DNA from 2 places in the Allobosea sp. genome. Region 2 is predicted to be linked to the other one. Evidence: riboswitches for the same ligand, from Rfam matches in the RefSeq annotation. Region 2 holds a riboswitch; the other holds the start of a gene.
The links. Region 2 has a riboswitch for cobalamin ahead of M9917_RS10050 (TonB-dependent receptor plug domain-containing protein). Riboswitches for the same ligand answer to the same signal wherever they lie in the genome.
Positions count from the first base shown of each region.

Region 1: it holds a riboswitch for cobalamin, as region 2 does, so the genes downstream of both, M9917_RS06480 (CbtB domain-containing protein) here and M9917_RS10050 (TonB-dependent receptor plug domain-containing protein) in region 2, are expected to answer to the same signal.

Region 1 covers NZ_JAMLIX010000001.1:1,360,728-1,372,562, reverse strand. The annotation lists gene M9917_RS06505 (D-2-hydroxyacid dehydrogenase) at 1-86, opposite strand, end outside; gene cobD (threonine-phosphate decarboxylase CobD) at 187-1,188, opposite strand; gene cbiB (adenosylcobinamide-phosphate synthase CbiB) at 1,187-2,164, shown strand; gene cobO (cob(I)yrinic acid a,c-diamide adenosyltransferase) at 2,168-2,776, opposite strand; gene cobU (bifunctional adenosylcobinamide kinase/adenosylcobinamide-phosphate guanylyltransferase) at 2,790-3,311, opposite strand; cobalamin riboswitch at 3,389-3,572, shown strand; gene M9917_RS06480 (CbtB domain-containing protein) at 3,609-3,785, shown strand; gene M9917_RS06475 (CbtA family protein) at 3,798-4,538, shown strand; gene M9917_RS06470 (DUF1636 family protein) at 4,542-4,931, shown strand; gene cobW (cobalamin biosynthesis protein CobW) at 4,936-5,979, shown strand; gene cobN (cobaltochelatase subunit CobN) at 5,989-9,279, shown strand; gene cobG (precorrin-3B synthase) at 9,276-10,571, shown strand; gene M9917_RS06450 (precorrin-8X methylmutase) at 10,568-11,200, shown strand; gene M9917_RS06445 (precorrin-2 C(20)-methyltransferase) at 11,214-11,835, shown strand, end outside.
Region 2 covers NZ_JAMLIX010000001.1:2,183,190-2,195,024, reverse strand. The annotation lists partial or broken gene M9917_RS21760 (Zn-ribbon domain-containing OB-fold protein) at 1-58, opposite strand, end outside; gene M9917_RS10075 (alpha/beta hydrolase) at 116-691, shown strand; gene M9917_RS10070 (DUF6925 family protein) at 1,313-2,332, opposite strand; gene M9917_RS10065 (ABC transporter ATP-binding protein) at 2,322-3,101, opposite strand; gene M9917_RS10060 (FecCD family ABC transporter permease) at 3,098-4,099, opposite strand; gene M9917_RS10055 (ABC transporter substrate-binding protein) at 4,096-4,947, opposite strand; gene M9917_RS10050 (TonB-dependent receptor plug domain-containing protein) at 4,944-6,938, opposite strand; cobalamin riboswitch at 7,028-7,224, opposite strand; gene M9917_RS10045 (tripartite tricarboxylate transporter permease) at 7,471-8,976, opposite strand; gene M9917_RS10040 (tripartite tricarboxylate transporter TctB family protein) at 8,984-9,403, opposite strand; gene M9917_RS10035 (Bug family tripartite tricarboxylate transporter substrate binding protein) at 9,558-10,532, opposite strand; gene M9917_RS10030 (EthD domain-containing protein) at 10,580-11,242, opposite strand; gene M9917_RS10025 (alpha/beta fold hydrolase) at 11,280-11,835, opposite strand, start outside.

The DNA of each region.
Region 1 (11,835 bases), 820 kb from region 2:
CCCCGCGCGAGGAACAGCTCGCGCAAAGCATAGACGGGGTGGGCGAAGCCGATCGTCAGGTCGCCTTCCGGCGGCAGGAATGCCATGCTCTCGCTCTCCCCGAATGCGCGCTCGGCGGAGGTTAGCCGGCACGCCGGTCCCTGTCCCCGCTCTCGTTGCATGCGCCCCTCACGCTGGCGGGGATGCTCAGGCCGCATCGGCAGCCAGCGCCGCGCCGAGACGCGCCCAGGCCCGCGCATCGCCCGGCAGGCCGAAGCGCAGCCGCCGCGGCGCATCCCGGAAGCGGCGCACATAGATGCCGTGGCGGCCGAGGCGGGCAAACAGCGCCGGCGCGGCCGGCGTCTCGACGAGGCGGAACAGGCCGGTGCCGCCGATGATGCGGCCATGCGGGGCGATGAGCGCGTCGAGGCGCGCGGCATCGCCGGCGCGGGCCTCGCCCGCGGCCGCAAGCCAGCGCCGGTCCGCCAGGGCCAGCGCGCCGACATGAAGCGCGGGGCCCGCGACCGACCAGGGACCGAGCGCCGCCGTAAGCTTCGCCGCCTGCTCCGGCGCGGCGATGGCGAAGCCGAGCCGCAGGCCCGCCAGGCCATAGCTCTTGCCGAAGGAGCGCAGCACGATCGTCGCCTCCGGCAGTTCCGGCACGATGCTGAGATCGGGCGTGAAATCGGCGAAGGCTTCGTCGACGACGACGAGGCCGCCACGGGCGGCCGAGCGTCGGGCGAGGCGCTTCAGATCTTCGCGCGGCATGACCCGCCCGTCCGGATTGTTGGGGTTGACCACGACGACGGTCGCGGCCGCCTCGGGCACCGCCGCCGCCTCCTCGACCGCGAAGCCCGCCTTGCGCCAGGCATGGCCGTGCTCGGCATAGGTCGGGCCGAGCACGGCGACGGGGCCGGCCGGCGCGAGGCGCGGCAGCAATTCGATCAGGATCTGCGTGCCGGGCGCCGCGACGATTGCCGCATGGTCCGGCACGCGATAGGCGGCGCGGGCGGCGGCGGCGAGCGCCGCCTCGTCGTCGGCGCCGGGCAGGCGCGTCCACAGGCTTAACGGCAGCGCCGGAAGCGGGTAGGGGATCGGATTGATCCCGGTGGAGAGATCGATCCAGGGCTGCGGCGCCTCCGGAAAGAGCGCGCGGGCCGTGGCGAGATCGCCGCCATGCCAGATATCCTCCTCGACCGCGACGCGCATGACCCTCTCCGCCAGCCTGCCGCTGCTCATCATCGCGCTGACGCTCGAGGCGGCCTTCGGCTATCCGCAACGCTTCTATGCCGCGATCGGCCATCCCGTCACCTGGATCGGCAGGCTGATCGGCGCGCTCGACCGGGCACTCAACCGCGACGGCGCCGCCTTCGCCGCGCGCAAGGCGGCAGGCGCGCTGGCGCTCGCCCTCATCATCGCCACGGTCGTCGCCGTCGCCGCGCCGGTCCAGCGCCTGTGCCTGTCCATCGGGCCGCTCGGCCTCGTTCCGCTCGCGCTCCTCGCCGCGACGCTCATCGCCCAGCGCAGCCTGCACGAGCATGTCGCCCGCGTCGCCGAAGGGCTGGAGCGCGAGGGGCTGGAAGGCGGCAGGCGGGCGGTCGCGATGATCGTCGGGCGCAATCCGCAAACGCTGGACGAGGCGGGGGTGGCGCGCGCGGCGATCGAGAGCCTGGCCGAGAATTTCTCGGACGGCATCGTCGCGCCCGCCTTCTGGCTGGGGCTCGGCGGGCTTCCCGGCATCGCCGCCTACAAGGCGGTCAACACCGCCGATTCGATGATCGGCCACCGCACGCCGCGCCATCGCGCCTTCGGCTGGGCTTCCGCCCGCCTCGACGACCTCGTCAACCTGCCGGCCTCGCGGCTCGCGGCGCTGCTGCTCACCGCCTCGGCCGCGCTCGATCCGGCGGCGGATGCCGGCGGCGCCTGGCGCACGCTGCGGCGCGACGCCGGCAGGCACCGCTCGCCCAATGCCGGCTGGCCCGAGGCGGCGATGGCCGGGGCGCTAGGCTTGAGGCTCGCCGGGCCGCGCGTCTATGGCGAGACCCGCGTCGAGGACCACTGGATGGGCGACGGCCGGGCCGATGCGACGGCCGCCGACATCCGCCGGGCGCTTAGGCTCTATCGGCGTGCCTGCCTGCAGCTCCGGGGGCTGGCAGCGCTGGGGGCGGTGGCTGTGCTGATCTAGCCATCAGAACTCGATTCCCGGCTGCGCCTTCACACCGGCGGCGAAATGGTGCTTCACCAGCGTCATCTCGGTGACGAGATCGGCCGCCGCGATCAGCTCCGGCTTGGCGTTGCGGCCGGTGACGACGATATGCAGGTCGGGCCGGCGCTGCGAGAGCGTCGCCACCACCTCGGCGAGCGGCAGGTAATCGTAGCGCAGCGCGATGTTGAGCTCGTCGAGCACCACGAGCCGGATCGCGGGATCGGCCATCAGCTCCTTCGCCTTGGCGAAGGCGCGCTCGGCGGCGGCGATATCGCGGGCCTTGTCCTGCGTCTCCCAGGTAAAGCCCTCGCCCATGCTGTACCATTGGATCTGATCGCCGAACGCCTCCAGCGCCTTGCGCTCGCCGGTCGACCAGGCGCCCTTGATGAACTGCACCATGCCGACGCGCCAGCCATGGCCGAGCGCGCGCAGCATCAGGCCGAAGGCCGCCGTCGACTTGCCCTTGCCGGGGCCGGTGTTGACGATCAGGAGGCCTTTCTCGACCGTCTTGGAGGCGACTTCGGCGTCCTGCACCGCCTTGCGCTTCTCCATCCTGGCCTTGTGGCGCGCGGCATCCTCGGCATCGGTCATCATTTAACCCATCTCATTTTACTTGCATCGGCAATCCGGCGACCATGAAGACCACGCTGGCCGCGCGCGCCGCAAGCGCCTGGTGCAGCCGCCCGGCCTCGTCGCGGAAGCGGCGCGCCAGCACATTCTCCGGCACGATGCCGAGGCCCACCTCGTTGCCGACCAGCACGAGCGGGGCGCGGACACGCTCGCAAGCGCCGATCAGGGCCTCGCGCGCCGCTTCCGTATCGCGCTCCGCGAGGATCAGGTTGGTCAGCCACAGCGTCAGGCAGTCGACCAGGATCGGCCGCCCGGCCGGCGCGCCCGTAATCGCCTCGGGCAGCGCGAGCGGGGCATCGATCGTGCGCCAGCCCGAGGGGCGGCGCGCCCGGTGCTCTGCGATGCGCCGGGCCATCTCCGAATCATGGGCTTGCGCCGTGGCGATATAGGTCCAGGGCGCCGGCAGCGCCTCGATCAGCGCCTCGGCATGGCGGCTCTTGCCCGAGCGGGCGCCGCCGAGCACGAGGGTGAGATCTGGGATCGGAGACGGCTGCATCGGTGGCCCGGCTTTCCCTCGCGCTCATTCCCGGCCGCGAGCGGAGCTTTCCTCCATTGCACAGCGGCCCGCGGAAGGCTAATGATCCCGGTGACGGTGCCTCCGCGAGGAGGTGAAAAGGGAACGCGGTGGAAAACCGCGGCTGCCCCCGCAACTGTAAGCGGGTGTTCCCCGCCATCGGCCACTGGAGCGCTGCTCCGGGAAGGCGGTGGGGACATCGAGCCCGCGAGCCAGGAGACCTGCCGTCGACCCGCAGAAATCCAACCGGCTGCCGGCGGGGCGGCCACGGAGAGCACCATGAGCACCGCTTCGGTTTCCACTACCGGACTCAGCGTCTCGGAACGCGTCAAGGCCGTCGCCGCCGCGCTGATCGTCGGCATCGCGCTGGTCTATACGACCGGCTTCGCGGCCTCGACCAACGTGCACAACGCCGCGCACGACACCCGCCACGGCCTCGCCTTTCCCTGCCACTGAGGCAAGCGATCCATGGTCACGCGCATTCTTGCGGTCAGCATCCTGGCCGGGCTTCTGGCTGGGCTCATCGTCGCCGCTCTCCAGCATGTCACCACCACCCCGCTCATCCTGAAGGCGGAAACCTACGAAACCGCCTTCGCCGCGCCCGCGCCGGCGCAGGCCGCCTTCACGGACGGCGCGCGGATCATCCTCGCCCATGGCGGGACCGATCACGCCGGGGGCGCGGAGCCCGACGAATGGAAGCCTGAGGACGGCCTCTCGCGCCTCGTCTTCACCAGCCTCGCGACGATCGGCACGGGAATCGGCTTCGCGGCGCTGCTCATCGCCGGCATGCTCGCGGCGGGCGACGCCATCGATCCGCGCCGTGCGCTGATCTGGGGCGCCTGCGGCTTCCTCGCCTTCGGCCTCGCGCCGGGCATGGGGCTGGCGCCCGAGCTGCCGGGGGCGGCTTCCGCCGCCTTGCAGGAACGCCAGCTCTGGTGGCTCGCGACCGTGATCGCCACGGCAATCGGGCTCTTCCTGTTCCTGCGCTTCGACGCACCCTGGCTCAGGCTCATCGCGATCGCGGCGATCCTCGCGCCGCACATCGTCGGCGCGCCGCACGCGCCTGCGCCGGAGAGCAAGGTGCCGGCGGAGCTCGCCGCGCATTTCACCTCGCTCTCGCTCGGCATCCAGGCCGCGCTCTGGCTCGTCACCGCCTTCGCGGTCGGCACGCTCTGGCCCTGGCTGAGCCGGCGCGCCGAAGCAGCCTGAGCCATGCCCGGGGGCGACCTCGCCATCCATGTCTGCACGGCCTGCCGCCGCGCCCGCGCCGATTTGCCGGAGGGTTACGACCAGCCGGGGCTCGCGCTCGCGGAGGCGCTCGCCGCGCGGCTTTCCGCCAGGGGCAGCACGATTCCCGTGCTGCCCGTCGAATGCCTCGCCGTCTGCAAGCGGCCCTGCACCATCGCGCTCAGCGCCGACGGCAAATGGACCTATCTGATCGGCGACCTCGACACCGACACCCATCTCGACGAGATCGTCGGCGCGGCGGAGGCTTATGCCGCCAGCGCCAACGGCATCGTTCCCTGGAAAGAGCGGCCGCAGTCCTTCCGCAAGGGCGTGGTCGCGCGCGTGCCGCCGCTGCCGGCGCGCCGGCAAGGATGACATCATGACCGCTCCGCTCGAAAAGACCCCCTGCACCATCGTCACCGGCTTCCTCGGCGCCGGAAAGACAACGCTGGTGCGCCATCTCCTCGAGAATGCCGGGGGCAGGAAGCTCGCCGTGCTCGTCAACGAGTTCGGCGATCTCGGCTTCGACGGCTCCTTCCTCGCCGGCTGCGGCATCGAAGGCTGCACCGAGGACGACGTGGTCGAGCTGCCGAACGGCTGCATCTGCTGCACCGTCGCCGATGATTTCGTGCCGGCGCTGGAGAAGCTGCTCGACCGCCCGAATCCGCCCCGGCACATCCTGATCGAGACCTCCGGCCTCGCTTTGCCGAAGCCGCTGGTGCAGGCCTTCAACTGGCCGGCGATCCGCTCGCGGGTCACGGTCGACGGCGTCATCGCCGTGGTCGACGGCCCGGCGGTGGCCGAGGGCCAGTTCGCCGACGATCCCGCCGCCCTCGCCGCGCAGAAGGCGGCCGATACCTCCGTGGAGCACGACAACCCTTTGGAGGAAGTGTTCGAGGACCAGATCCTCTGCGCGGACCTGATCCTGCTCAACAAGAGCGACCTCGTCGACGCAGCCGGCCGGGCCAGGGTCAAGGCCGAGATCGCGGAGCATCTGCCGAAGGCGATCAAGATCGTCGAGACCGCCCATGGCAGGGTCGAGCCGGCGCTGATCCTGGGCCTCGCCGCCGCCGTCGAGAGCGATCTCGCCGCCCGCCCCTCGCATCATGGCGAGGGCGGGCACGACCACGACCATGACGATTTCGACTCCGTCGCCCTGCCGCTGCCGGCGGGTCTCTCGCCGGAAGAGCTGTCGGCGCGCGTCGCCAGGGCGGCGGAAGCCGAGGGCGTGCTGCGCCTGAAGGGCTTTGCCGCCGTACCGGGCAAGCCGATGCGGCTCGTCGTGCAGGGCGTCGGCCGGCGCCTCAGTCATCATTTCGACCGGCCCTGGGGCGCGGACGAGGCGCGCGACGGGCGCCTCACCGTGATCGGCCTCAAGGGCTTCGACCTGAAAGCCGTGGAAGCGGCGCTGACGGGGGCGTGACATCGCGCGATGCATCTTCTCCCGACCAGCGAGATCAGGCTGGACGACGGCGAGGACGCCGTCGATCTCGCCCTGCCGCCGGGAGACGTGCTGGTCCTCTCCTTCAGCGACAGCGACCTCTCGGCGCTGGCGGCGGCCGGTAGCGCCGGCGCGCTCTCGCTGAGGCTCGCCCCGCTCAGGCGGCTGAAGCATCCGCTCTCGGTCGATCTCCTGATCGAGAAGACGGCGGCGCGGTGCCGCTTCGTGCTGCTGCGCTGCCTCGGCGGGCTCGACTACTGGCGCTACGGCGTCGAGCAGCTTAGCGCCGCCTGCCGCGCGCGCGGCATCCCGCTCGCGATCCTGCCGGGCGACGAGCGCGACGATCCGCGGCTCAGCGAGCATGCGACGGTGCCGGCGGCGTTCACGGCCGCCCTCACGGCCTATTTCCGGGCCGGAGGCGGAGCGCAGAACATGCACCGGCTGCTGCGGCGGATCGCAGGCTATCTCGAGGCTCCGCGGGACACTCGCGATCTCGCGCCCGTTCCGCTCCCGGCCTTCTTCGCGCTCGGCCGCGACGGCGCGGCCCAGCCCTGGCACGAAGCCCTCGCCGCCCTGCCGGACAGGCCGCTTGTCCCGCTCCTGCTCTACCGCTCCGGCGTCGCGGCGGGCGATACGGCCATGGCCGACGCCATCGCCGCTGCCCTTGCCGCCCGCGGCCTCGCCGCCCTTCCGCTGGCGCTGACCAGCCTGAAGGACCCCATCGTCACGGCGGAACTCGCCGCGCTGATCGCGACCCGCAAGCCGGCGCTGATCGTCGCCACCACCGCCTTCTCGGCTCGCGAGGGCGGCGATTTCGTGCTCGACGGCGCCGATTGCCCGATCCTGCAGGCCATCCCCGTCGGCAGCCCGCGCGAAGCCTGGGACGCCTCGCCGCGCGGCCTCTCCGCCGCCGATCTCGCCATGCAGGTGGCGCTGCCGGAATTCGACGGGCGCATCGGCGCGATTCCGGTGGCTTTCAAGGCCGAGGAAACTGATCTCGCCATCCGCCGGCTGGTGCCCGATGCGGAAGGCATCGCCGCGCTGGCCGATCTCGCGGCCGGCTGGATCGCGCTGGCGCGGAAGCCCGCGGCCGGGCGAAGGCTCGCGCTGGTGATGTCGGATTATCCCGCGCGCGGCGGCCGGGCCGGCTTCGCGGTCGGGCTCGACACGCCGGCGAGCGTCGCGGCGATCCGCGACCTGCTGGCGGGAGCGGGCTACGCGGTCGGCGAAGCCCGTCCGGGCGGGGCTGTCCTGATGACGGCCCTCACCGCCGGACCCGCCGATCTCACGATCCCGCTATCGGCCTATCGCGACTGGCTCGCCGCCATCCCCGCCGCAGCCCGCGACGCTCTCCTCGCCGCCCATGGCGCCCCTGAGGCCGATCCGGCCTGCCGCGACGGCGCCTTTCGCTTCCGGGCCGTGCGCTACGGCCGGCTCACCGTCGCGCTGCAACCGGCCCGCGACGCCACGCCCGACCGCAAGGCGCGCTATCACGACCCCGACGCCCCGCCGGCACACGGCTATCTCGCCTTCTATCGTGCGCTCAGCCAAAGCGAGGCGATCGACGCGCTGATCCATCTCGGCACGCATGGCACGACGGAATGGCTGCCGGGCAAGGCGGTGGCGCTCTCCGCCGCCTGCTGGCCGCGCCTCGCGGTCGGTGGGCTGCCGGTGGTCTATCCTTATGTCGTCGACGATCCCGGCGAGGCGGCCCCGGCCAAGCGGCGGCTCTGCGCCGTGACGCTCGGCCATCTGCCGCCGCCGCTCGCTGAGACGGAAGCGGCCGGCGAAACCGCGCTGCTGCGCGACCTCGTCGAGGAGTTCTCGCAGGCGCAGGTGCTCGATCCGCGCCGGGCCGAGATCGTCGCCGGCGAGATCCGCGCCCGCGCCGCCGAAAGCGGGCTCGCGGCCGCCTGCGGCGTCGCGCCGGAGATGGCGATGAACGAGGCGCTGACGCGGCTCGACGCCCATCTCTGCGACATCGCCGAACTGCCCTTCCGCGAAGGCCTGCACGTCTTCGGCCGCTCCGAGGCCGATCCCGCTTCCGCCCGGAACGAATGCGAAAACCTCATCGCCGCCCTCGACGGGCGCTTCGTGGCGCCGGGCCCGGCCGGCTCGCCGCATCGCGGCCGGCCGGACGTGCTGCCCACCGGGCGCAACCTCTCGACGCTCGATCCGCGCGCGATTCCGACGCGCGCCGCCGCCCGGCTGGGGGCGCTGGCGGCGCAGGCGGTGGTCTTCCGCCATCTCCAGGAGCATGGCGATTATCCGCGCCGGATCGTCATGGACCTCTGGGCCTCGCCGACATTGCGCTCCGGCGGGGAGGATATCGCGCATGCGCTCGCGCTGATGGGCGTCGCGCCGCTCTGGGACGACGCCTCGACCCGCGTCACCGGCTTCGCGATCATCCCGCAGCCGAAGCTCTCCTTCCCGCGTCTCGACGTGACGCTGCGCATCTCCGGCACCTTCCGCGACACCTTCCCCGGCCAGATCGCGCTGATCGACCAGGCGGCGCGGGCGGTTGCCGCGCTGGACGAGCCGGATGACGAGAACGAGCCGGCCGCCGCCCGCCGGCGCGGCGAAGATGGCGCGCGCATCTTCGGCGCCGCGCCCGGCCGCTATGGCGCCGCGATGGCCGACCGCGCGCTCGACGGCGACTGGACCCGGCGCGCGGAGCTGGGCGCCGCCTATCTCGCAGCTTCCGACCACGCCTATGGCGGGCCGGAGGGCGCGGCCGCGAGCGACGCCGGCTTCGCCGCGCGCATCCGCGCGTCCGACGCCTTCATCCATGTCAGCGACACGCCAGGGCGCGACATCCTCGAGGCGAGCAGCGCCGCCGACGTCATCGGCGGGCTCGCCGCGGCGGCGAGCGCGCTCGGCGCCGATCCCGCGCTCTACAGCCTCGACAGCGCCAATCCCGAGACCCCGAAGGCGCGCACCCTGGCTGAGGACATCGCCCGCATCGTCCATGGCCGGCTGACGCATCCGCGCTGGATCGCCGCCCAGCTCGCCCATGGCTGGCGCGGCGCGGCGGAGCTCGCGGAGGCGGTCGATACGCTCTTCGTCTTCGCGGCCGGCACGGACGCCGTCGCGGACGGGCTGTTCGACGCGGTCTTCCAGGCCTATTGCGCCGATCCGGCGGTCTGGTCCACGCTCGAGGCGGCCAATGCGCCGGCCGCCGCCGCGATCCGCGCACGGCTGGATGAAGCCGCACGGCGGGGCCTGTGGACCAGCCGGCGCAACTCGGTCGGCGCCTTCCTGGCACGGGAGACGGCAGAATGAGCCACCCACCGAAGGAAGCGCTGCGGCGCGGCTGGTGCCCGGGCACGCTGAAGCCGATGGAGACGGGCGACGGCTGGCTGGTCAGGCTGCATCCGCCCGGCGCGAGGCTGACCTCGGCGCAACTGCGGCGGATCGCGGCACTGGCGGCCGATCACGGCAACGGGCTGATCGAGATCTCGGCTCGCGCCAATCTGCAGCTGCGGGGGGTTACGGCCGCAAGCCACCCGAAGCTGGTGGCCAGCCTGCTGGCCGAGCATCTCGTCGACGAGCACGAGGGCGAGGGGCCGCAGCGGCTGACCTTGCTCTCGCCGCTGGCGAGCCCGCCCCGGCATGACGGCGGCGCTCCGATCGATACCATCCTCCTGGCCGAGCGGATCGAGAGAGCCGCCCGGACCATCCCCGGCCTGCCGGCCAAGTTCGGCATCGTCGTCGACGATTGCCGCCTGCAATCGCTCGATGGCTTCACCGGCGATATCAGGCTTTTCGGCACCGATGCCGGCCGCGTCATCCTCTGCCTGGCGGATCGCCTCTGGCGCGGCCCGCTCGACGAAAGCGAGGCCGCCCCGGCTGTCGAAGCCATCCTGCGCGGTTTCTCCGCGCTGCGCCGCGACGCGCCCGAGCGGATCCGCCGCCTGCGCGACCTGCCGCCGGACGCCCTGGCGGGCCTCACCACCCTCCCCGAGGCGAGCGCCCCCGCGCCGCGCCCGCCGCCCCGGCGCGCCGGGCTGTTCGCGCTGGAAGGAAACCGTTTCGCGGCGCTGATCGGCCTGCCTTTCGGCCGCTGCGATGCGGCGACGCTCGACCGGCTCGGCGCTCATGCCGAAGCGGGGGCCGAAGTCCGGTTTTCGCCATGGCGGGGGCTCGCCTTCCGCGATCTCGGCCTTGCGCAGGCAGAGAGGCTGCTGGCTCTGGCGGGCGAGCTCGGGCTGGTCACGCGCGACGACGAGCCGCGCCTGTCCGTGCAGGCCTGTACCGGCAGCCCCGCCTGCTCCCGCGCCGAGACACCGGCGATGGCGGATGCGGCCGCGCTCGCGGGCGCGGCGGCCGATCTCATCGCGCGGGGCGCGACGTTCCACGTCTCCGGCTGCGTCAAGGCCTGCGCCCATCCGGCCGCGGCCGATCTCACCCTGGTCGGCCGGGCGGGGCGCTACGACGTGGTCTGCGGCGGCACGGCGCGGGACGAACCCATCGCGACGCTTGACCTTTCCGCCATCGTGGCGCGATTGCAGCCCGGACACGAGTTTTACGCGCGGCTGACCGAGGCCGCGCATCCGACGGAATCGCGCGCTTGAGCAAGGCATACGACTACATCCGCGACGGGGCGGCGATCTACGGGCGCTCCTTCGCGATCATCCGGGCCGAGGCCGATCTCGCCCGCTTCAGCGGCGCGGCCGAGCGGGTCGTGGTGCGGATGATCCATGCCTGCGGCATGACCGACCTGCCCGGGGACGTCGAGATGTCGGCGGATTTCACCGAGGCCGCCGAGGCCGCGCTCAAGGCCGGCGCGCCGATCCTGTGCGATGCCAAGATGGTCGCCAACGGCGTGACGCGCGCCCGCCTGCCGGCCGGCAACGAGGTCATCTGCACGCTGGACGACCCCGAGGTCGCGGCGCTGGCGGCGCGGATGGGCACCACCCGCTCCGCCGCCGCGATGGAATTGTGGAAGCCGCGTCTCGCCGGCTCCCTCGTCGTGATCGGCAACGCGCCGACCTCGCTGTTCCGCCTGCTCGAAATGCTCGATCAAGGCGCGCCAAGGCCCGCCGCGGTGATCGGCATCCCCGTCGGCTTCGTCGGCGCGGCGGAATCGAAGGCGGCTCTGGCGAAGGACGGACGGGTCCCCTTCCTCGCCGTCCATGGCCGGCGCGGCGGCTCGGCCATGGCGGCGGCGGCCGTCAATGCGCTGGCGCAGGACAGGGAATAGCGCCGTGGGCGGGATGGACGAGACCCAGCTCTACGGCGTCGGCCTTGGGCCCGGCGCCCCGGACCTGATGACCCTGCGCGCCCGCGAGATCATCCTCTCGGCCGACCGGCTGGTGCATTTCTGCAAGCGCGGCCGGCGCGGCAATGCCCGCACGACCGCCGATGCGATCATCGCGCACGATCCGGCCCGCGAAATCGCGCTCGCCTTCCCGGTCACGACCGAGGCGAATGTCGGCGAGCCGGACTACGACGGGCCGATCGCCGCCTTCTACGAGGAAGCGGCCGAGCGCCTCGCGGCGGAGATGCGGGCCGGCCGGGTGCTCGCCGTGCTCTGCGACGGCGATCCGTTCTTCTACGGCTCCTTCATGCATCTGTGGCGGCGGCTCTCGCCGCGCTTCCCGACCGAGGTCGTGCCCGGTGTCACCGGCATGACCGGCGCCTGGGGCGAGGCGGGCGCGCCGATCACCTGGGGCGACGACGTCATGACCGTTCTCCCCGGCACGCTGCCGGAGGCGGAGCTTGCGCGCCGGCTCGCCGACACCGACGCCGCCGTGATCATGAAGCTCGGCCGCAACCTGCCGAAGGTGCGCCGCGCGCTCGTGACGGCCGGGCTCTTGGGCCGGGCGATCTATGTCG
Region 2 (11,835 bases):
CCGCGGCCCAGTATTCCCGTGAGTCGCCGTTCGCAGGGCTTGGTTCGTTCGTCGTCACGATGAGCTCCTGCGCGCAGGGGTTTTGCTGAAACGGGAGGGGATGGAGCACCCTCGAATGGGCTTCAATGCGCAACGGCCCGGGCCATCGGGGGCAGGCGCCGAAGCGCTGCACGGCTCGCCGCCAGCTCGGCTTCCTTTTGCCGGCGTCGTTGCAGCGACGAGGGGATGTTCATCGCTTTCCGAGTATGGCGCAAACCGCTTCTTTCGCAGACGGGCGGAAGGCGTCTACGACATGGTCGACCTTGCCTTTCGCACCGAAAAGATGACCGACTTCATCCGGGCGCATCGCAAGGCGCATGACGGCGCTCCCGTTTACGGACTTGGCTATTCGAATGGGGCCAACATCCTCGCTTCGGTGATCTTCGAGGCGCCTGAACTGTTCGACCGTGTTGTGCTGATGCATCCGCTGATCCCGTGGGAGCCTGAGGCGAATGCTGCGCTGAAGTCTCTCGATGTGCTGATTACCGCCGGCCGGCATGACCCCATCTCGCCGCTGCCGCTGACCGAGTCCCTGGCAAGGTATCTTGCAGAACAGGGCGCCAAGGTTGACCTGCGATTGCACGATGGCGGCCACGAAGTCCGCCCGCAGGAAGCAGACTTCATCACCACCTTCCTCAGACGAGACCCGTAGGCCCGTTTGTGGAGCAGGACGCATGACCTGCGACCCTTTTCTCCCGCGGTCTGAGGGAGGGTCCCGAGTTTGATTTCTGGCCTCAAGCGGCCGGCTTTTCCAGCGCGGATTTGAGGGCGAACTCGGCGGGCGTGACCAGCCATCGGACAAGCGATTGGGTTGCATGCCCCTGCAGCCAGTCGGATATTGCGCTGGACATCACCGGTGCCGAAGATATCGCCGCCTCCGTCCGCCGCTGTTCGACGGTGGCGTCGGTTGCCGCCGACGGGTGCCGCGCAACAAGCGCCGGCTTTCCTTCCTCCCGAGAAGAAGCGGAGGAAGGAAAGCCGGCGCGCCATCGTCGCCGGCCGCCAAAGGGACTTCGGCCGCGACTAGAGCAGGTCCGGTGTCACGCCTCCTCTTGGCCGGCATGGCCCTCCGGGTCGCGCAGGATATGAGAGAGGTCCGCGCATTCGTGATCTGGCGACCCTGGCTCGCCGACGCCCCGCGGTCGATCCGCATCCTGTCGGGGCGCGGGGGAATGGCCAGCCCTGCCTCCAGGGCTTCAACGAGACCCTATGCCTGGTGGCCTCGCCTTTAGCCTGGATCAGGATCCGGAGCCTGGCCGATGAGCCGGCGGTATCAGCCATGGCCGTAATCGTCTGCACCACCATCGCCCGGACCCTGGCCATCGCGCGGATCGTGGCAGCGGAGCCAGTCCCGCAAGCGACCAGTCGGTCCGTCGCGTTCCTTCTGCTGGCGTAGGGCGACCTTGACGGTGTTGCGCCCGAACCGGCTCGGCGGCGGTGAGAAAGCCTCCGGCGCCGCATCGCTCGCCAGCAGGTTCCGTACCGCGCGCTTCGTCGCCACCAGTCCGGGATCTCCAAAGCGGTCGAGCAGATCGGCGAAACGGTCGAAGGCATCGCGGTCGAACGGCCGTGGCTGCCCCATCGCATCCCTGAGCGGGTGGACCGGCACCAGATGCGCGCAGGGCACATGACCGGCGGGCACCGGCTCGGTCGCGGCATGGGTGCGGCCCGCCCGCAGCAATTGCGGCAGCACATGGGTATGCGGGCCTTCCGGGCTCCTGCCGTCGGCCGGCGGGATCGGCTGATAGACCTCGCAGCGGCCGATCCGGGCGATGAAGACGCGGTGCGGCCCCGCCGCGACGATCGCCGGCATGGCCTGGTTGCCCGGCTCGAACAGGGAACGGCCGGCCTGGGCGCGCAGCAGCCCGATCAGGGCGGGATCTGCGGTCCGGATGCAGATATCCGCCTGGAGCGTGCCGAGCCCCATGTCGAACAGGATCGCGCCGGCATCCGCCGCGCGCAGCGCCTCGCTGTCGGGACCGAGGTCGGTCAGAACCGTGCGCCGGCTCATCGCACAGGCTTCTTCCGGCAGGCAGAGTGCGACGCGGTGGCTCCAGATCGTGCCGATCGCCGTCTCGGAAGCGAAAAGCCGCACGCCGTCGAGCCCGCCGAAGCCGATGCCGCCGCGCGCCGTGGTCGCCGCGAGACGGCCAGGCTCGTCGACGATCGCGACCGGCTCGCCGGGATCGCGCATGAACTCGGCGATGGCGCCGAAGGTGCCGAGATTCCATTGGCTGGTTTCGTCCAGGAGATGCGCGCGCAGGACGGCACGGATCGCTTCGCTATCGGTCATGGCTTACTCCCCAGGGCAGGAGAAAGGGCTCGCCTTCATGGCTGCCGCGCAGCACCGCGATGCCGAACACCGCCTTGAGGCGCCGGTCGTCGAGGACCTCGGCCGGCGGTCCGGCGGCGACGAGCCTCCCCCGATCGATCAGGGCCAGACGGTCGCAGAAGCGGGCGGCCAGCGTCAGGTCGTGCAGCACGACGACGACGCCGGCTCCGCCCCGTGCCGTGCGGCGCAAAAGCTCCATCACCTCGAGCTGGTGCAGCGGGTCGAGCCCGGCGAGCGGCTCGTCGGCGAGAAGATAGAGGGCCTCGACCGCCAGCGCCCGGGCCAGCAGCACACGCCGCTGCTCGCCGCCCGAGAGCGTGCCCAGCGTCCGGTCGCCGAGATCGGCGGCGTCGCAGGCTTGCAGGGCCCGTGCGATCGCAGCGTCATCGGCCGGCGACAGCCCGGAGAAAGGGCGGCGGTACGGCAGGCGCCCCAGGCCGACCACGGCCTCGACCGAGAGCGGCCAGGCCGCCTCGCCGCCCTGCGCCAGATAGGCGACGCGCCGGGCGAGCGCCTGCCGGCCGAGCGCGGCGGCCGTTTCGCCGTCGTAGCGCACCGTGCCGCCCGCCGGCGGGCTCAGGCCGGCGAGGACGCGAAGCAGCGTGGTCTTGCCGGCACCGTTGGGGCCGACGAGGCCGAGGCATTCGCCCGGCCTCACATCGAGATCGACGTCGCGCAGGATCGGCTTGCCGCCGAGCGAGACGGTGATGGCGCGGGCCTCGACGGTCATCGCGCCTCCCGCCGCATGCGGTCGACCAGGCTGAACAGGAAGGGCGCGCCGATCAGCGCCGTCACCACGCCGAGCTTGAGCTCCGGCCGGATCGGCGCCAGCCTGAGCGCCGTATCGGCGGCGAGCACCAGGATGGCGCCGCCGAAGCCGCTGACCGCCAGCAGCCGGCCGGGCCGGTTGCCGACCAGCGGCCGCAGCAGATGCGGCACCACGAGGCCGACGAAGCCGATCGCGCCCGCAACCGCGACGGCGCTGCCGACCGCCAGCGCCGTGCCGCCGATCAGCCGGGCGCGCAAGCCGGCGAGGCCGACACCGAGGCTGGCGGCGGTGTCGTCGCCGAGCGTCAGCGCGTCGAGGGCCGAGGCCGTCGAGAGCAGCAGGCCCCAGCCGACGAGCATCAGCGGCAAGGCGAGCAGGACATGGGTCGGGCTGCGGTCGGCGAGCGAGCCCATCAGCCAGAACACGATCTCCAGAGCGGCGAAGGGGTTGGGCGCGAGGTTGAGCGCGAGCGCGGTCGCGGCACCGGCGAAGCTGTTGAGCGCGACGCCGGCGAGGATCAGCGTGGTGGTGCCGGCCCCGCGGCCGAGCAGGATGAAGAGCACGAGCGTCGCGAGCACCGAGCCCGCGATGCCGCCGAGCGGCAGGGCGAGCGCGAAACCGGCCGAGAGCCCGGAATAGAAGGTCAATACCGCACCGAAGGCGGCGGCGCTGGAGATGCCGATGACGCCGGGCTCGGCCAGCGGGTTGCGCAAGAGCCCCTGCAGCGCCGCGCCCGAGAGCCCGAGGCTGAAGCCGACGAGCGCGCCGAGCAGGGCGCGCGGCAGGCGCAACTCCCACAGCACCAGTGCCGGAAGCGTCGGCCGGCCGGCGAGAAGATCACCGAGAGCCGCGCCGAGATCGAGCGGTGCATAGCCGATGGCGACCGAAAGCACGAAGACGGCGAGCGTCGCCAGCGCGAGCAGCGCGACCAGCAGCATGAGCGGCGGGGTCCCTCTCATCGGGCTTCCCCGGCGGCCCTGGCGAGCAGATCGACGGCGTCTAGCACGCTCGGCCCGGCGCAGGTCCACAGCCGCGACGGCAGGGCGACGAGCGTCAGCCGCGCGCCGAGCTTGCGGATCAGCGGATGGTGCAGGATCTCTGTGGCGAGCGAGGGCGGCCCATCCGGCGTGTCGTTGAGGATCAGCATCTGCGCCCCGCCGAGCGCCACGGTCTCCAGCGCGATCCGGCCATAGCTCTCGATGCCGAGGCTGGCGGCGATGTTATCGAGGCCGGCGGCGTTCAGGATCTCGTCGACCAGCGAGCCGCGCCCGACGGCGAAGCCGTTGGGCTGCAGGACGATGGCGCGGAGACGGTGGGCCGGTCGCCTCGCGGCGATCGCGGCGAGGCGCGCATCGATTTCGGCGATCAGCGCGGCGCCGCGCGCCTCCTCGCCGATGAGCGCCGCCATCTCCGCGATCTGGGCGCGCATCTCGGCGAAGCTGCGCGGCACGCCGAACTCGCGCACCGGGATGCCGGTGCGTTTCAGCAGCGCGACCGTCGTGCGGGTGGTATAGGCGCCGGCGACGACGAGGTCCGGCTTCGCCGCCAGGACCTCCTCGGCGAGGCCGTGATTGACCCCGACCGCGCGGGCCGCCTGCGCCATGTTGGCATTGCGCGGATCGCGCGAGAGCCAGGTGACGGAGGCGATGCGGTCGCGGCCGGCCAGCCGCAGGACGAGTTCGTCCGTGCACAGGTTGAGCGAGACGATGCGCTCGGGCTTCGGCTTGGCCGAGAGCGCTCCCGCCGCGGTGCCGGCCAGCACCGCGGCGAGAACGATCGTCGAGCGTCGCGCGCGAAAAAGCCTCATCCGCCCAAGGCTACCCTGATCCCGCCGAAAGCGCCGAATCCAGGCACGAGGAAGCCGACCGGATTCTCCCAGCGCTTGTCGAACAGGTTGTCGACGCGACCGAAGACCGTGACCTTGTCGGTCGCCTTGTATTCGGCGACGAGGTTGACCAGCGTCGCGCCCTTGGCCTTGAGGCGCGGCACCGAGAAGTCGCGGTTGCCGTCGACCCAGGGGCCGACATAGAGCACTGTCGCCGAGAGGGTGAGCTTCTCCATCGGCGTCCAGGTCGCGGTGGCGCTGGCCTTGTGGCGCGGCCGGCGCAGCAGTTCCTGCCGGGCGATCTCGTCCTTGGCCAGCGTGAAGGTGTAGTCGGCGCGGATGCGGAACTGCGGCGAGATCTCCAGCGCGGCGAAAGCCTCGGCACCCTTCGTCTCGGCCTTGCCGACATTGGCGTAGGAATCGAAGGTCGCGTTGGTGACGATCAGGTTGTCGATGTGGTTCTGAAACCAGGTCGCGCCGAATTGCAGTTTGCGGTCGAAGAGCGGCTGCTCGAAACCGACATCCCAGCCGCGGCTCTCCTCCGGCTTCAGGTTCGGGTTGCCGTGGAAGTTGAAGCCCGGGCGATAGTCGACGAAGAGCTCGTTCAGCGTCGGCGCCTTGAAGCCGGTGCCGTAGCTCGCCTTCAACCTGGTTTCCGTGCCCGGAACGATGACGGCCGGCGCGATGCGCCAGGTGGTGTGCCCGCCATAGCTGTCGTCGTCGTCGTGGCGGATATTGGCGGCCAGGAAGAAGCGGTCCTGGATATTGCCCTGGTATTCGAGGAAGCCCGCCTTGTTGCCGTTGGAGGCGGTGAGATTCGTCGTCTCCAGTCGCTCGCGCTCGTATTGCAGGCCCATGATCAGGTTGTGGCCCTTGGCGATCTCGTAATCGCCGCGCCAGTCGACCTTGGTGCGCTCGCCGCGATAGTCCGTCGGCAGGCCGAGAAGGCCGAAGGCGTTGGGGGTGCGGCTGAAGCGATCCTGGTTGGAAAAGGAGACGCCGTAGCGGTTGACGAAGCGCCCGGCGAACGGGTCCCAGACCACCTCGCCACGGGTCAGGAACTGCCCGTAGTTCTGGCTCGAGCGATACGGCGTCGGGCGGCTCGGGAAGCCGGCATCATAAGTGTTGAGGAACTTGCCGTCGGTATAGCGGCCGGTCCAGTTGAGCCTGAGCGTGTCGGTGAGGGCAAAGCCCAGCCGGCCGGAATAACTATAGCTGTCGAAGGCGTCCGGCCGCACGCGCTGGCCTGGAGGGGTGAGCTGCTTCGGCACGGTATCGTTCGAATCCGAACGGAAATGGCTGACGTTGAAGGCGTAGTCGAAGCGGTCGTCACCGCCGCTGAAGCCCGCCGCCTGGTTGAAGGTGCCGTGCGAGCCCGCCTCGACGCGGGCTGTGACCTTCGGCGGCCCCTCGCCGCGCTTCGTCGTGATCGAGATCACGCCGCCGATCGCATTGGCGCCGTAGAGGCCGCTCTGCGGGCCGCGCAGCACCTCGATACGCTCGATGTCGTCGGTCGTCATCGAGCCGAAATCGAAGGAACGGTTCGGCGTCGCCGGGTCGTTGGCCTCGATGCCGTCGATCAGCACCTTGACGTGGTTGGAATTGGTGCCGCGCATGAAGACCGAGGTCTGGCCGCCCGGCCCGCCGGTCTGGACGATGTTGAGGCCGGGCACGGCGGCAAGCGCCTGCGGCAGGGTGCGGCGCTGCTGCTGCGCGATCTCCTGCGCCGTGACGACGGTGACGGAGCTTGCGACCTCGCGCGCCGGGGTCGGCCTGCCGGTCGGGCTGACGACGATCTCGTCGAGGGCGATGGCGCCCTGCCCGGCCGGCGGCGCCGGCTGACTCTGCGCGAAGACCGGGCCGGCGGCGCAGGCCAGGCCGAGAAGCGAAACGGAAAACAGGAGACGGCCGCATCCCGCGGCGGGCTGGAAGGGGATCACGCTGGAGACCTCGGGCGTTGACGTCAGTGGCACGTCACCGCGAACGCGATCTCCCATCGGCCGCGCGAAAGGCGGCGAACGGTCGAATCAGCGATCGGCTCACCCCGTCCGAACGTGTCCGCGTGTGACCACGGCTGACGGCAGGTCTCCTGGCTCGCGGGTCGGTGCCCTTCGCCGCCTTCCCAGGTCCGAGGCCCCAGTGGCGTCTGGCGAAAGGCTCGCCGCTTACAGTTGCGGGGGCAGCCGCGGCATGAGGAGGCACCCCCCGCACCGCGTTCCCTTTTGATCCCGTGAGGGAACCGTCCCGAAGACGGGTAGAGCGGAAATGCCGCGGCGTCAATGATACCAACGGTAGCCGGAATCCGGACCAGCCTCGCTCTCGAACATCTCGATCCTCGCGGCGCTTATTGACAATCCTCTGCAACTGTTCCCACGGCGACGCATATGCAGTCGGATTCTCATCCTGCATGTCCGCCGCAGCAGGCTGGCTCCGCGGATATACGATCGTAGGATAAAACAGCTAGGACGAATTTGTGACACAACCGAAGTCTGCCCGCATAGGGGATCAGCTTTCCTCAACGAAAACCCGATTTCGTCGTTCGGCGATCATCGGCAGGCTCATGGAAACCAACAGCGTGACTGCGAGCACCAGCAGGACAGCGCTGATCGGGCGGGTGATGAACACGCTCAAGTCCCCGTCGGCCAGGATGAGGGCGCGGCGGAAATGTTCTTCCAGCATCGGGCCGAGGATAAAGCCGAGGATGAACGGAGGAATCTCACAGTCGAGCTTCGAGAGCGCGTAGCCGAGCAACCCCGAAATGATTATCTGGTAGACGCCGAAGGTAGCGTTGTTCACGCTATAGACGCCGATGCAGCAGAACACCAGGATGGCGGGGAATAGAACATGGTATGGTACCCGCAGCAAGGAGACCCAAACCCCGATCAATGGCAAGTTGAGGATCACCAGCATCGCATTGCCGATCCACATTGACATGATCAGGCCCCAGAACAGGTCGGGTTTGTTGTTGATGACGTTCGGCCCGGACTCGATCCCCTGCATGATCATTGCGCCTATCATCAGCGCCATCACCGCGTTGGAAGGCACGCCCAGCGCCAGCATCGGAATAAAAGAGGTCTGGGCACCGGCGTTGTTGGCGGATTCGGGCGCCGCGACCCCCTCGATTGCGCCTTTGCCGAATTCGGCAGCATTGGACGACACTCGCTTTTCGAGATTATAGGCGACGAAGGACGACAGCATGGCGCCGCCGCCCGGCAGTACGCCGAGGACCGATCCGATCGCCGTTCCCCGGATCGATGGCGGAATAATCCTTTTGAAATCGCTGAGTGAAGGCCAGATGCTGCCGACCTCGCTGATCGTCCCCTGCGACTCGTCTGTCGCCTCGAAGTTGCGGAACATCTCGACGATGCCGAACGTGCCGACGGCAATCGCGACCAGGTCCAGCCCGTCGAACATCTCGGGCATCCCAAAAGTGAAACGCTCGGCGCCGGTGTAGATATCGCTCCCGGTCAAGCCGAGCAGCAGGCCGAGCGTGACCATGCCAATCGCCTTCAGCACCGACCCCGACGCCAGTGCGATGGAAGACACCAGCCCGAGGGTCAGCAGCGCGAAATATTCCGCCGCTCCGAAACTGAGGGCGACCGTGGTTAGAGGTATCGCGACGAAGGCGATGAGCAGCGTCGCCATGCTGCCGGCGAAGAACGAGCCGAGCGCCGCGGCTGCGAGCGCTGAACCCGCCTTGCCCCGCCGCGCCATCTGATAGCCATCGATGGTGGTGACCGATGATGCCGCCTCCCCCGGCAGGTTGATCAGAATTGCCGTGGTTGAGCCGCCATACTGGGAGCCGTAATAGACCCCCGCCAGCATGATCAGCGATGTGGTCGGATCGAGGCCGAAGGTCAGCGGCAGCAACATAGCGATGGTGGCGAGCGGCCCCAGCCCCGGCAGCACACCGATCGCCGTTCCCAGCAGGACGCCGGCGAAGCAATAGCCAAGGTTGATCGGCTGGCCGGCGACGGAGAGTCCGAGCGCGAGATGATCGAACATTTCCATGTTCGCCTCAGTAACCGAACCATGGGCCGAGCACGGGAACCGGCAGCCTTACACCCCACGCGAAGATCGCGGTCGAAAGGATCGCCAGCCCGGCGCTGACCAGCACTGCCTTGCCAAAATGCAGTTCCTTGCTGGCCATCGACGCCACCAGCGAGGTCAGAAACACCACGGGCAGCAGACCAAGCCCTTCGAGGGTTCCCGCGAAGACGACGACAGCGACCGACAGGAAAGCCACCGCCCGCCAGGGAACCTGGCCAAACACAGCCTCCTTTCCGGCGAAAAGCGAGCGGACGACGACAGCCAAGCCGATCAACGCCAGGACAAGCGACAGCAGAAGCGGCACATAGCCAGGCCCCATCCGCGAGGCCGTGCCGAGAGGCAGATCCAGCGACATCTTCCCGTAGAGCAGGCCGACGATGATGTACACGCCGCCTGTCAGGAGGTCTTTCCGGCTGAACGTCATAGTGAGGACCCCCGTTTCACGGCTGCCGGCAGTCAAGCAACCTCGGGCCAGTCACGAAGCCTCGAAGTCCGGCCGCGCTTCTGGCAGGCCGGGACTCGATGCGGCGGGTTGCGGCAGATTACTGCAAAGTGATGCCAGCCTGCTTGATGATACCGCCCCAGCGCTCGAGTTCGGAGTTTATTTTGATCTGCAGTTCCTTTGGCGTGCCGGGCGTGATCGCGACGCCTTGCGCCTCCAACTTCTCGCGCAGCGCCGGCACTTCAAGCGCGGCATGGAATGCGGCATTGAGCTTGGCGACAATTTCGGGCGGCGTTCCGGCTGGAGCGAGCAGCCCGTACCAGATGCTTGTTTCATAGCCGGGCAAGCCGGATTCATCGACGGTCGGGATTTCGGGCAGCAATGGAGTCCGCTTCAGCCCAGCGAACGCAATGGCGCGGGCCTTGCCGCCTTCAACCGCCGACCAGACCGTATTCTTCGACGCGATGATGAAGTCGAGTTCGCCGGACATCAAATCGACGACGGCCGGAGCGCCGCCTTGGTAAGGTACGTGACGCGCCTTGATACCCGCCGTGTGGGCGAAGAGCTCGCCGGAGAGATGCAGCCAGGAGCCATTTCCCGCGGAGCCGAACTTGAGTCCGCCGGGTTTGGATTTGCCGAGCGCCACCAGGTCGCTCACCGACCTGACCGGAAGCGCTGCGTTCACGAACAAGAACCCCGGAACAACCGCGAGCTCTGTGATCGGCGTAAAGCTTTTGATTGTGTCGTAAGGCAGCGTCTTGTTCAGCAACGGCGCATGGATGAAGTCGTTGTAGATCAACAGGATTGTGTAACCGTCAGGTTTTGCCTTGGCGACGAAATTGGTGCCGATGATCTGTCCAGCCCCAGGCCTGTTGTCAACCACTACCGGCGAGCCAAGAGACTTCGAGACCTCGTCGGCTAGGAGGCGGGCAATGAAGTCGGCGCTACCCCCGGGAGGCGTCGGCAGAACGATGCTAATCGGTTTGGATGGAAACTTGGATTGCGCCTGGGTGCCTCCCCATGATCCAAGCAACAGGACTGCGGCAGCCAACGCGGACACCAGATGTTTTCTCATTTCCTCCTCCTTTGTTATATTGAATGTTTATCGCCTCTGATCGTTCGCTATCTGAAACGTATCGGGTCGGCGAGGATGCGCTCGCTACCGAAGCTCACTGGGCTCAAGACCGCGCTGGCGTTCTCGCCGTCCGCTGCGCAGACATGCGCCAGCGCCGCCTCCAGGGATGAGAACCAGACAATGTCTGCCGCGTCGCAGGTAAGAGGTGCGCTGCCGTCGAACTCCCGATGCACAACCTGTTCGTGGCCAGCCAGCTTTTCGGTATCCAGGCGATCGGCGTATTCCTCAACGAAGGCAGCCCGAAATTCTCCTGGCGTCACGTCGGAACGGCGCCTCAGGAAGGTGATCAGCTTGACAGCGCGATCCTCCGCTGGTGGCGCCTTCCTGACGATACGGTCGCCCTCGACGACGACGAGCTTCGACATGTCCACGAAGGCGTGCGCGTCCGGGCCCGTCTCTCTCTTGTAGCCTTCGGAGGCAAAGGCATCTCGCATCGACTGGGCATCATCGAAATCGAGCTCGGCGCAGAGATCGAAGTTTGGATGCGGCAGCGGCCGTAGGCCGCCCACGAAGAGCGGATGGTTCTGAACGTAGCGCCGCAGGCCGGGCAGATGAAGCGCACTCGGCCCGTGCACCTCGCGCCAGTGCTGGGCAAACGATGCCCTGGAGACGCCCGCCTTCCTGGGTGCAACCGCCAATCGCGTATACATTCGTCGGGTACTCCTCGTCAGGCGGCGGCCGCCGTTCTCAAACCACTCCCGAGCGGGAGAGGAAATCCAGCACCTGAGCACCATGCTCTTCAGGCTGCTCGATATGCGAGAAATGCCCGACGCCCGGCGGCAACAGAATTTCGACCTTGGGCGAGTTCACCAGCCGTTCCGCGCTTTCCCGCACGGCCGTTTCGCTGACGATCCAGTCGTCCTGGCCGCGGATGAACAGCACCGGACAGCGAATCTGCTTCATGCGGGAGCGGTAGTCGAAATTGCCGTAGGCCGTCAGATCGGCCTGGATACTGATCGAGGAGTAGCAGCGCACTTCCCACATCAGATAATCCCGCACCTGCTGGCGCGTCCGATGGCCGGTGCGGTCGATGGTGCGGGCGATATGGTGATAGGCCGGATTGATCCTCGGATGATCCATCATCGCGAGCGCGGCCGGCGACTTGGTCGTCGGTGTGTAGTCCGCGCCCTGGAAGGAGATGGCCGCCGCCACCTCGCCCGGATAGTCGCCGGCAAGCTGCAGCACAAGATTGCCACCGACGGAGCAACCCAGGACGACGACCGGCTTCGTGATGCCGACGGCC